3 regions of the Bradyrhizobium sp. JR3.5 genome follow, and region 3 is predicted to be linked to each of the others. Evidence: riboswitches for the same ligand, from Rfam matches in the RefSeq annotation. Region 3 holds a riboswitch; each other region holds the start of a gene.
What was found. Region 3 has a riboswitch for cobalamin ahead of ACVWW1_RS45960 (DUF1636 family protein). Riboswitches for the same ligand answer to the same signal wherever they lie in the genome.
Positions count from the first base shown of each region.

Region 1: linked by a shared signal. The riboswitch ahead of ACVWW1_RS33440 (TonB-dependent receptor) and the one ahead of ACVWW1_RS45960 (DUF1636 family protein) in region 3 are both predicted to bind cobalamin.
Region 2: linked by a shared signal. The riboswitch ahead of ACVWW1_RS35320 (TonB-dependent receptor) and the one ahead of ACVWW1_RS45960 (DUF1636 family protein) in region 3 are both predicted to bind cobalamin.

Region 1 is NZ_JBSRYV010000002.1:3,472,242-3,475,702, forward strand. Features, by position in the region: partial or broken gene ACVWW1_RS33440 (TonB-dependent receptor) at 1-1,838, opposite strand, end outside; cobalamin riboswitch at 1,966-2,163, opposite strand; gene ACVWW1_RS33445 (FecCD family ABC transporter permease) at 2,276-3,319, shown strand; gene ACVWW1_RS33450 (ABC transporter ATP-binding protein) at 3,316-3,461, shown strand, end outside.
Region 2 is NZ_JBSRYV010000002.1:3,855,688-3,859,148, forward strand. Features, by position in the region: gene ACVWW1_RS35310 (amidohydrolase family protein) at 1-32, shown strand, start outside; partial or broken gene ACVWW1_RS35315 (CobW family GTP-binding protein) at 34-964, shown strand; cobalamin riboswitch at 1,194-1,389, shown strand; gene ACVWW1_RS35320 (TonB-dependent receptor) at 1,496-3,461, shown strand, end outside.
Region 3 is NZ_JBSRYV010000002.1:6,108,781-6,112,241, reverse strand. Features, by position in the region: gene cobW (cobalamin biosynthesis protein CobW) at 1-655, opposite strand, end outside; gene ACVWW1_RS45960 (DUF1636 family protein) at 652-1,026, opposite strand; cobalamin riboswitch at 1,120-1,335, opposite strand; gene cobO (cob(I)yrinic acid a,c-diamide adenosyltransferase) at 1,372-2,025, shown strand; partial or broken gene ACVWW1_RS45950 (cobyric acid synthase) at 2,037-3,461, shown strand, end outside.

The DNA.
Region 1 (3,461 bases), 2.6 Mb from region 3:
TCTCTGAGCCGTAGCGGCGGGTGGGATCGAGGTTGACGTTGTAGAACAGCACCGGGTTGAAATGGATCTCGTTCTCGAGATCCATCAGATAGACGCTGCTCTGGACCTGAAACAGGTTGGTCTTGACGCGGAAGCCACCCTCGACGTCCTGCGATGTCTGGGTCTTGAGCTGGGAAGTTCTGCGGGATCGGGGCGAAGGTCAGCGGATCGAATGACGGACCCGAGGCGACGCGCTCGTCGACATCAGGCGTGCGGAATGCGCGCGCGGCGCGGCCGAACATCGAGAAGGTGTCGGTGAAGCGATGCTCGGCGCCGACATGCAGCGCGTATTGCGTCTCGTTGCTGTCGAGCGGCGCCGCCTGCGTGTCAAAGGCGAACGGTGCATTCGGATCGTAGCGATCGCGTGCCGACACGCTGGTATTCTGGACGCGCGCGCCGTACGAGAAATCGGTGGTCGGCAGCACGCCCAGTGTATGCTGCCAGTAGCCGGCCACGGTCTGCTGCTCGATATTGTAGATGTGGTAGGGATCGCCGCCCTGATAGGCGCCGCGTGCCTCGCGGAATGTCGAATCGTAATAGTCGATACCGGTCAGGATCGTCGACGGCATCCCGAGCATGAAGTTCTTGACGCTGAGGCGCGGCGTGATCGACCAGGTCTGTAGCGCCGCATCATTATAGGTCGAGGCGAAGCTGATGGTCGGCACGGTGCCGAAGAAGGCGCTTTGCGTCTCGCGCTGCCGCCAGCCGCCGTCGACGATGAGGTCGACGCCGTTCATTAGCGTCTTGGTGAAGCCGGTGGTGACGCTGGCGGTTTGCTGGTTGGCATAGTCGAAGGGCGTCGCCGCGCCGCGGCGATCGGTAAGCAGCTCGTTGACGCCGATCGACGGATCGACCAGCCGTCCGCCGGGCAGGCCGAGCTTCTGGTCGCTGCCGGTGACGGTGAGGAAGGCGGTGAGATCCGATGTCGTGTAGTTGACGTTGCCGACGGCGTTGCGCTGGTCGAGCGCGTTGTTGACGCGGTAGCCGTCGGACTTGATGCCGTTGCCGTAGAACGAGGTCGACCACGGGCCGGAATTGAGCGCCGCGGACACCGCGGCCATGCGGGTGTTGAACGAACCGAAGCCGCCTTCGGCCCGGATCGTGGCCGGCGGACCGCCGGCGCCGGTCTTGGTGATGATGTTTACCACGCCGCCCACCGCGTTGTCGCCGTAGAGCACCGCGCCGCTGTTGCCGCGCGTGATCTCGATGCGTTCGATCGAATCGAGCGGGATAGTGGTGAGATCGAAGCCGGCCTTGTCGACGTCGTTGAGGCGGCGGCCGTTGAGCAGGAACAGGGTGTTGTCGGAGGCGAATGCGCCGAAGCCGCGCAGGTCGACCGAGGTTTTGGCGCCGTTCGGGCCGCCATAAAGCGATTGCAGCTGCACGCCCGGCAGCTGCGCGAGCATCTCCGGCAGCGACTGCACCGGCGAATGCGCGATGTCGTCGGCCGTGATCACGGGCGAGGAAGAGCCGACAATGCCCGCGAACTGGGGGCTGCCGCCGGTGCCGCCCGTTCCCGTGGCCGGTCCGGTCCCTGTCGTGTTCGATCCTGCTCCGCTGCCCACATTGTTGCCTTGCGCGGTGCCCGGCGCCGGGCGGCGCGGGGCCGGCGCTTCGTCAGCGGCCGGCCTGGCGCGCGTGACATTCTGGTCGCCGGGCTTGGTGATTTCGATCGCCGGAAGTTGCTCGGGAACGGGCGCCTGCTGCGCCCGTGCGGTCGAGATGATGATGGTCGGTACGATCATCGTCGACGCGAGCAGAAGCACGCGGCGGCGCCGGGAGGAAGAGTTGGAGAACATCTAGGTGAGACCTCGGTAACGTCAGTGGCACGTCACCGCGAGCCAGTCTCACCATCGTGCTCGCAGGCCCAGCTGCTTGCAGCTCCAAGTGAAGCTCATGCCTGTACTCCCCGACCGGCATCTTCGCGTGTGACCACGGCTGACGGCAGGTCTCCTGGCTCGCGGGTCGTTACCCTCCGTCGCCTTCCCAGGACCGAGATTCCCAGTGGCCTGTGACGAAGGATTCACCGCATACAGTTGCGGGGGCAGCCGCGGCGTTGGGGAAGTTTCCCCGCACCGCATTCCCTTTTCATCTCATGATAGAACCGTCATGTTCATCTAGGGTTCGGCCGGGCAGCAAAGTCAATCCGGCGGAGGTCGGGCGGCCGCCAGCTGGCCACGGTTTTTGTCGGGTGTCGCTTGTCTGCCACGGCGATCGCTGTAAGAGCATGGATCCAATGAGCGTGCAGGATTTTGCCTTGGCGGCCGAGGTCGCGGCGCGGCGCCGGTGGGGCACCACCGCGGCGCTGCTCGCGCTCGTGGTGCTGCTGCTCGTGCTCTCGCTCGGCATCGGGCCGGTGCGGCTGTCGCCGCTCGCGGTGATCGAGGCGCTGTTCGGCGGCGGCAGCGACGTGGCGCAGGTGATCGTGCGCGAGATCCGGCTGCCGCGCACCATTCTGGCATTCGCGATCGGCGGTATTCTCGGGCTATCGGGCGCGGCGCTGCAGGGATTGCTGCGCAATCCGCTGGCCTCGCCGTCGCTGTTCGGTGCGCCGCAATCGGCGGCATTCGGCGCGGTGCTGGTGATCGCGCTGGGCCTCGCCGATGTGCGCTCCTATGCGCTGCCGGTGGTGGCAATCGTCGCCGCGTTCGGCTCGGTGTTCGCGCTGCTGGCGATTGCCGGCCGCAATGCCGGGCTGTTGATCCTGATCCTCGCGGGACTCGCAATCTCGAGCTTTGCCGGAGCCGCGACGGCGCTGGTGATGAACCTCTCCCGCAATCCGTTCGTGGTGCTGGAGATCGCATTCTGGCTGCTCGGCTCACTGGAGGACCGCAGCTTCCAGCACGTGGCGCTGGCGCTGCCCTTCATCATCGCGGGCGCGGCCGTCCTGCTCAGCCAGGCGAGCGCATTCCGTGCGCTGACGCTCGGTGAAGAGGCAGCACAGAGCCTCGGCGTCGATGTCGGACGACTGCGGCTCCTCGTGATCACGGGCGTCGCGCTCGGCGTCGGCGGCGCGGTCGCGGTCACGGGCACGATCGGCTTCATTGGCCTCGTCGCGCCGCACCTGATGCGCCCTCTGATCGGTCACGATCCGGCGCGGCTGCTGGTGCCGAGCGCGCTCGCCGGTTCGGCGCTGCTGCTCGCGGCCGATATCGCGGTGCGCATCATCCCCTCGACGTCGGACATCAAGGTCGGCGTGCTGACCTCGATCATCGGCGTGCCGTTCTTCCTCTATCTGATCATGCGCGAACGCCGCGCGCTCGGCGGAGGCGTGGCATGACGCTGCTCTCTGCAATCGCGCTCAATGCCTCGCTCGGCAGCCGCAAGGTGTTGCACGATGTCTCGCTGTCGCTGGAAGCGGGCCATCTGGTGGCGCTGGTCGGCCCCAACGGTGCCGGCAAGACCACGCTGCTGCGCGCACT
Region 2 (3,461 bases), 2.3 Mb from region 3:
GGCCGGTGCGCCGGCCCGTCACCGGGGGCTGAGGTGCCGGTCCCGATCCTGCTGGTCGCGGGTTTTCTCGGGGCGGGAAAGACCACGGTCGTCAACCATCTGCTGGCGCATGCACAAGGCCGGCGCATCGCCGCCGTGGTCAATGATTTCGGCGCGATCAATATCGACGCGGAGCTGATCGCTGGCGCCAGCGATGGCGTGGTCAGCCTGAGCAATGGCTGCATCTGTTGCACGCTTGAGGGCGATCTGCTGCGCACGCTCGCAACCTTGCTGCGGCGCGATCCGCGTCCCGAATTCATCGTGATCGAGACCAGCGGAATCGCCGATCCCGCCGACATCGTGCGCAACCTGATGGACCCGGTGATCTGGAAGGAGGCGCCGCTCGAGACCGTGCTGTGCGTGGTCGACGCGACGCAGCCGGTGGCCGCGCTGGACGATGCGCTGCTGCGCTCGCAGTTGCGGGCGGCCGATGTGGTGGCGCTGAGCAAGGTCGATCTGGCCGATGCAGCCGCGTGCGCCGTGATCCGCGATGCGGTGCGGGCAGTGCGTCCGGCGGCCGTGGTCGTCGATGCGCTGCATGGCGAGGTGCCGGCCGCGCTGCTGTTTCCCGCGGACCTCGATCATGTGCCGGCGCCGCGCGAGACCGCGCCGCGACGGCCGGTATCCGACCGGTTCGAGACGCTGAGCTGGACCTCGGAGCGGCCGGTGCGGTTGCCCGCGCTTGCAGCAGGCGATCGGCAGACTCGCGCCGAAGCTGGCGCGGGCGAAAGGATTGTTCGAGACGGTGGAGCAGCCCGGACGGCTGACGGTGTTTCAACTCGCCGGCGGCCGCGCGACATTGGCCGCGGGCGGCGTGCCGGCACCCGGCGTGCCACGCACGCGAATCGTGTTCATCGCCGAGATGGGCGCGCTGTCGCGGGCCGAGATCGATGAGGTGATGCAGGGATGTGTCGAAGCAGGGTGATGCGAAGCCAGTTTCCCGTCACCCTGAGGAGCGCGAAGCGCGTCTCGAAGGGTCGACGGCCACCAGCGGGGCCGTGCATCCTTCGAGACGCGCGTTCCGCGCTCCTCAGGATGACGGGTTACCTCTCCGCGTCAGCAGTCGATGTCGCTGGGCTGTGTCATCGCAGCAGCATCATCCCGCAAAGCATGTGTGCGACAATCGCATCGAATTGACAGCCTATCCCGCACCACCTATCGTTTCTGCCGACGGTTCCCTTCGGGGATCAAAAGGGAATGCGGTGCGAGGGTAACCCCAATGCCGCAGCTGTCCCCGCAACTGTGAACGGCGAGCCTTTCGTCAATTTGCCACTGGGCTATCAAGCCCGGGAAGGCGTCGACAGGCGATGACCCGTGAGCCAGGAGACCTGCCGTCAGTCGTGGTCACACGCGAGCACATCGGGCGGGGGCGTCCTGGTGGGATCGGAGCACTGCCTTTGGGGCAATGCGCCAGTCCGCGTTCGCGGTGACGTGCCACGTTACCGCGAGTCCTTTCATGTCTCCGTCCTCTCCCGCCGCGCGCCGTTGGCGCCTCGGTCTCGTTTGCTCCCTGTCATCGCTGTTGCTGCCGGTTGAAGGTTCGGCACAAACATCTCCACCCACGACGCTCGATCCGATCGAGGTCGCACCCTCGACATCCGCAAAGCCCAAGCCCGCGGCGCGAAGCCGCAACTCGGCGACGTCGTCGCGGCCGCGCGTCAGACCTGCAACGGCTGCGGCAACCGCTGGCGCGCCGCGCGCCGCGGCGTCGGGCGCATCAGGATCGGCATCGCCGACGCTCAACGCCACCACACAGGGAGGCACCGGCAGTCGTCTCAACCTGACGCCGCTGCAGACGCCGGCCAGCGTCGAGATCATCACGGCGCAGACTATCGCCGAACGCGGCCAGCACAATGTGCTTGATGCCGTCACGCAGAATGCGGCTGGGTTCATCGCAACGCCGGCGCCCGGCAATGGCGGCCTGTCGTTCAGCACCCGCGGCTTTGCCGGCAGCAACTCGGTGATGACGCTGTATGACGGCACGCGCTTCTATATCGGCTCCGGCACCCTGACGTTCCCCTACGACACCTGGTCGACCCAACGCGTTGAAGTGCTGCGCGGTCCGGCCTCGGTGCTGTACGGCGAGGGCGCGATTGGGGGGGTCATCAACGTCGTTCCGAAGAAGCCGCAGGGCACGCCCTATAACGAGGCCGAGGTCTCGCTCGACAGCAACATGACGCGGCGGCTGTCGGTGGACAGCACCGGTCCGATCAATCCCAATGTGTCCTACCGTATCAACGCCACCGGCAACATGTCGGAGGGCTGGGTCGATCGCGACAAGACCTCGAATGCGGTGGTCTCCGCCGCCGTGCGCGTGCAGGCATCGGACAATCTCGCCTTCACACTGTCCGAGGATTACGGCGACCGCAGCCCGTCGCGCTATTTCGGCACGCCGCTGATCAACGGCTCGATCCAGGACGCGCTGCGCTTCAAGAACTACAACGCATTGGACAGCGCGATCCGCTATCAGGACAGCTGGACCCAGTTCAAGACCGAGTGGGACGTCGCCGACGGCATCAAGATCAACAACACGCTGTATTATCTGACCAGTGAGCGGCACTGGCGCGATATCGAAAACTACACCTGGAACCCGAAGACCCAGCTGATCGACCGCTCCAGCTACATCGAGATATTCCACGACCAGAAGCAGCTCGGCAACCGGATGGATGCGACCTTCAGCGGTCACGTCCTCGGGCTCGCGAACCAGTTCGTCGCCGGGTTCGACGTCAACCGGATCGACTTCACCCACACCAACAATTCGCCCTATGGCGGCGCGTCGTCGGTCAATCCTTATGTGTTCGATCCCGGATCGTTCTTCGCGACGACCACGGCGACGACGCCGGGCTTCAACGCGATCGTCAATCAATACGCGCTGTTCGCCGAAGATCGCCTGTCGCTGACCGATCAATTGTCGCTCGTCACCGGCGTCCGGTACGATCGTCCCGAGGTCGATCGCGCCGACTACAAGACGCCGGCGAACAGTTTTGAAACCACGCTGTCGGGCACCAGCTGGCGAACCGGGTTGGTGTACGAGCCGGTCAAGAACCTCGCGTTCTACGGCCAGTATGCGGTCGGCGTCGATCCAGTCAGCAACCTGATCTCGCTGTCGACCTCACAGAAAACCTTCCAGCTCGCGACCGGCAAGCAGACCGAAATCGGCGTCAAGCAGTCGTTCTGGGGTGGCCGCGGCGAGTGGACGCTGGCTGCTTACGAGATCGTCAAGACCGGCCTGACCATTCCCGATCCCAGCAATCCAACCGCCGGCCTTGCACTGCAAATCGGCCAGCAATCATCCCGCGGGGTCGAAGGAACGATCGGGCTCGCGCTGAACGACGGCTGGCGCGTCGACGCCAATCTTGCGCTGCTGCGCGCCCGATACGACAACAACAGCCAGGTGGTCGGCGGCAAAGTCGTCAGCTACA
Region 3 (3,461 bases):
TCGCGCCGTCGACGATGGGCAACATCGGCACCTCGCGCGGCATCTCGGCCGCGATCAGCGCCTTGGCCGCTTTGATCCCCTCGGCACCGGCGAGATCGGCCTTGGTCAGCAGCACGATATCGGCACAGGCGATCTGATCCTCGAACACTTCGGACAACGGCGTCTCGTGGTCGAGATTCTCATCTGCCGCGCGCTGCGCATCCACGGCGGCCGGGTCCGGCGCAAAGCGGCCGGCAGCAACGGCCTCCGCATCGGCCAGCGCGATCACGCCGTCGACCGTGATCCGCGAACGGATCTCCGGCCAGTCGAATGCCTTCAGCAGCGGCTTCGGCAGCGCGAGGCCGGACGTCTCGATCACGATATGATCGGGCCTCACAGGGCGCGCGAGCAATTGCTCCATCGCCGGGATGAAATCGTCGGCGACGGTGCAGCAGATGCAGCCGTTGGCGAGCTCGACAATATTCTCGGTCGGGCAATTGGCGTCCGCACACGACTTCAGGATGTCGCCGTCGACGCCTTCGCTACCGAATTCGTTCACCAGCACCGCGAGCTTCTTGCCGTTGGCATTGCGGATCAGATGCTGGATCAGCGTCGTCTTGCCGGACCCGAGAAAGCCGGTCACGACGGTGACCGGAACCTTGGCGAGCGTCATCATTCTGCGGCCTCCGGCACGACGGCGATGGGGGGAATTCGGGCAAGCGATTGCTTGCGAAAGATTTCGGGACGGCTGCGCCACGGCACGATGCCGTCAGGCGCTGCGGCGTAGGCGGCGGCTCCTGCGATCACATCCTTGGCATGATCAGCCGACAAGCGGCCATAAACATAAGACCACCGGCCCGGCGCGCTGAGCGCGACCGAGCAGCCCTGGCTGCAAGCCGAGAGGCATTCGACCGGAACCAGATTGACGTCATCGGGCACGCCCGCCTTAACAAGCGCGGCATGCAGGCGCGCACCGGGCGCGAGCTCGCCTTCGGCGAGCGTCTGGCCGGCGCGGCAGGTGATACAGACATGAAGTGTAACGCTCATCGCCCTTCCTGGATTGACTGCGGGAAGCGATGAGGCACACGAACCTGACGTGAACAGGTTCGTTCCCCGTCGCGGAACACCCCGTCCGCCGGTCTCAAACACACTGCGTCGGCAGGTCTCCCGGCTTGCGGAGTAGGATTTCTCCCGTGATGCCCACCTTCCCGACTCCATCAGGGAATCAGTGGCTTGGGCATCTCTCCGGTCACGGTCGCGGGGGCGGCTGCGCTTCGGGCAAACCTTGCGGTCCGAGCCCTATCGCATTCCCTCTTCGCCTGTCGTAGGACAGGAACCAACGCGGGGTCACCATTCGTCCTGGCCTCGCACTTGTCAAGCCGAAGGACCGTGATGATTTCTGATGGAAACGACGCTGAAGATGGCGCCGTCGGCGCCGACCCTTCATTGGAAGCGCGGCATGCGGCCAAAATGGCGAAAAAGAAGGTCGCCCGCGACAAGATCATGGCGACCAAGAGCGGTGAAAAGGGCCTGATCATCGTTCATACCGGCGCCGGCAAAGGAAAATCGTCCTCCGCCTTCGGCATGATCGTGCGCTGCGTGGCGCACGGCTTTCCCTGCGCCGTGGTGCAATTCATCAAGGGCGCCTGGGATACCGGCGAGCGCCGGCTGCTCACCGGGCATTTCGGCGATCTCTGTCAATTCCACGCGATGGGCGAAGGCTTTACCTGGGAGACGCAGGACCGCGCCCGCGACATCGCGGCAGCGCAGGCCGGCTGGGAAAAAGCCAAGCAGCTGATCGCAGACCCGAGCCTGCGGATGGTGGTGCTCGACGAGATCAACATCGCGCTCCGTTACGATTATCTGGCGATCGCCGATGTCGTCGACTTCCTGACCACGTCGAAGCCGCCGATGACGCATGTCGTGCTCACCGGGCGCAACGCCAAGGACGAATTGATCGAGATTGCCGATCTCGTCACCGAGATGACGCTGGTGAAGCACCCCTTCCGCTCCGGCATCAAGGCCCAGCCGGGCGTCGAGTTCTGACTGCTATTGCCATGGCGCGCGCATTGATGATCCAGGGAGCCGGCTCGGACGTGGGCAAGTCGCTCATCGTCGCCGGCCTCGCGCGTGCCGCGAAACGGCGCGGCCTGCGCGTGCTGCCGTTCAAGCCGCAGAACATGTCGAACAACGCCGCCGTGACCGTCGACGGCGGCGAGATCGGACGCGCGCAGGCCTTGCAGGCGCTCGCCGCCGACGTCGAGCCGCACACCGACATGAACCCGGTGCTGCTGAAGCCGGAGACCGACGTCGGCGCGCAGGTCATCGTGCACGGCAAGCGGATCGCGACCGCCCGCGCGCGCGAATATGCCGCCATGAAGCCATCGCTGATGGGCGCGGTGCTGGAGAGCTTTGGGCGCCTGAAGGCGCGCGCCGACCTGGTGCTGGTCGAAGGCGCCGGCAGCCCCGCCGAGGTCAATTTGCGCAAGTCCGATATCGCCAATATGGGCTTTGCGCGCAGGGCCGACGTGCCCGTGGTCTTGGTCGGCGACATCGACCGCGGCGGCGTCATCGCGCAGCTCGTCGGCATCCAGGCGGTGATCGACCCCGATGATGCTGCGATGATCCAGGGTTTTGTCATCAACAAATTCCGTGGCGATCCGACGCTGTTCGACGACGGCTACCGGCTGATCGAAGCCCGAACCGCGTGGCGCGGCTTCGGCGTGCTGCCCTGGTTCGTTCGCGCCGGCGAGCTTCCGGCCGAAGACGCGCTCGGGCTTGGCGACGCGCGCAAGCCCGGCCAGTGCAAGATCGCGTTTCTGGCGCTGTCGCGGATCGCCAACTTCGATGACCTCGATCCGCTGAAGCTCGAACCCGGCGTCGATCTCGTGATGGTGCGGCCGGGTGAAGCCATTCCGGGCGACGCGAAGCTCGTCATCCTGCCCGGCTCGAAATCGACCCGCGGCGATCTCGCCTTCCTGCGCGCGCAAGGCTGGGACATCGACCTGCTGGCGCATCATCGCCGCGGCGGCCCACATCCTCGGCCTGTGCGGCGGATACCAGATGCTTGGGCAGAGCGTCGCCGACCCTGATGGGATCGAGGGACTCGCCGGCGAAACGCGCGGCCTCGGACTTCTCGACGTCACGACGACCATGACCGAACAGAAGACGCTGACCCGCGTCAGCGCGGTGCACGCTGCGACCCATCAGCCGATCAGCGCCTACGAAATTCACATCGGACGCACCGATGGCCCGGATCGCGCGCGGCCCTTTTCAATGCTTGACGGCTCGCCGGAAGGTGCCATGTCGGGTGACGGGCGCGTTCACGGCAGCTATCTGCACGGCCTGTTCGCCTCGGACGGATTTCGCAAGGCGTTCCTTGCGCGGCTCGATATTCCTGCGGCGGATCAGCCGTATGGCGCCAGGGTCGAGAGCGCGCTCGACGCACTCGCCGAGCACATCGAGGCCCATCTCGATGTCGA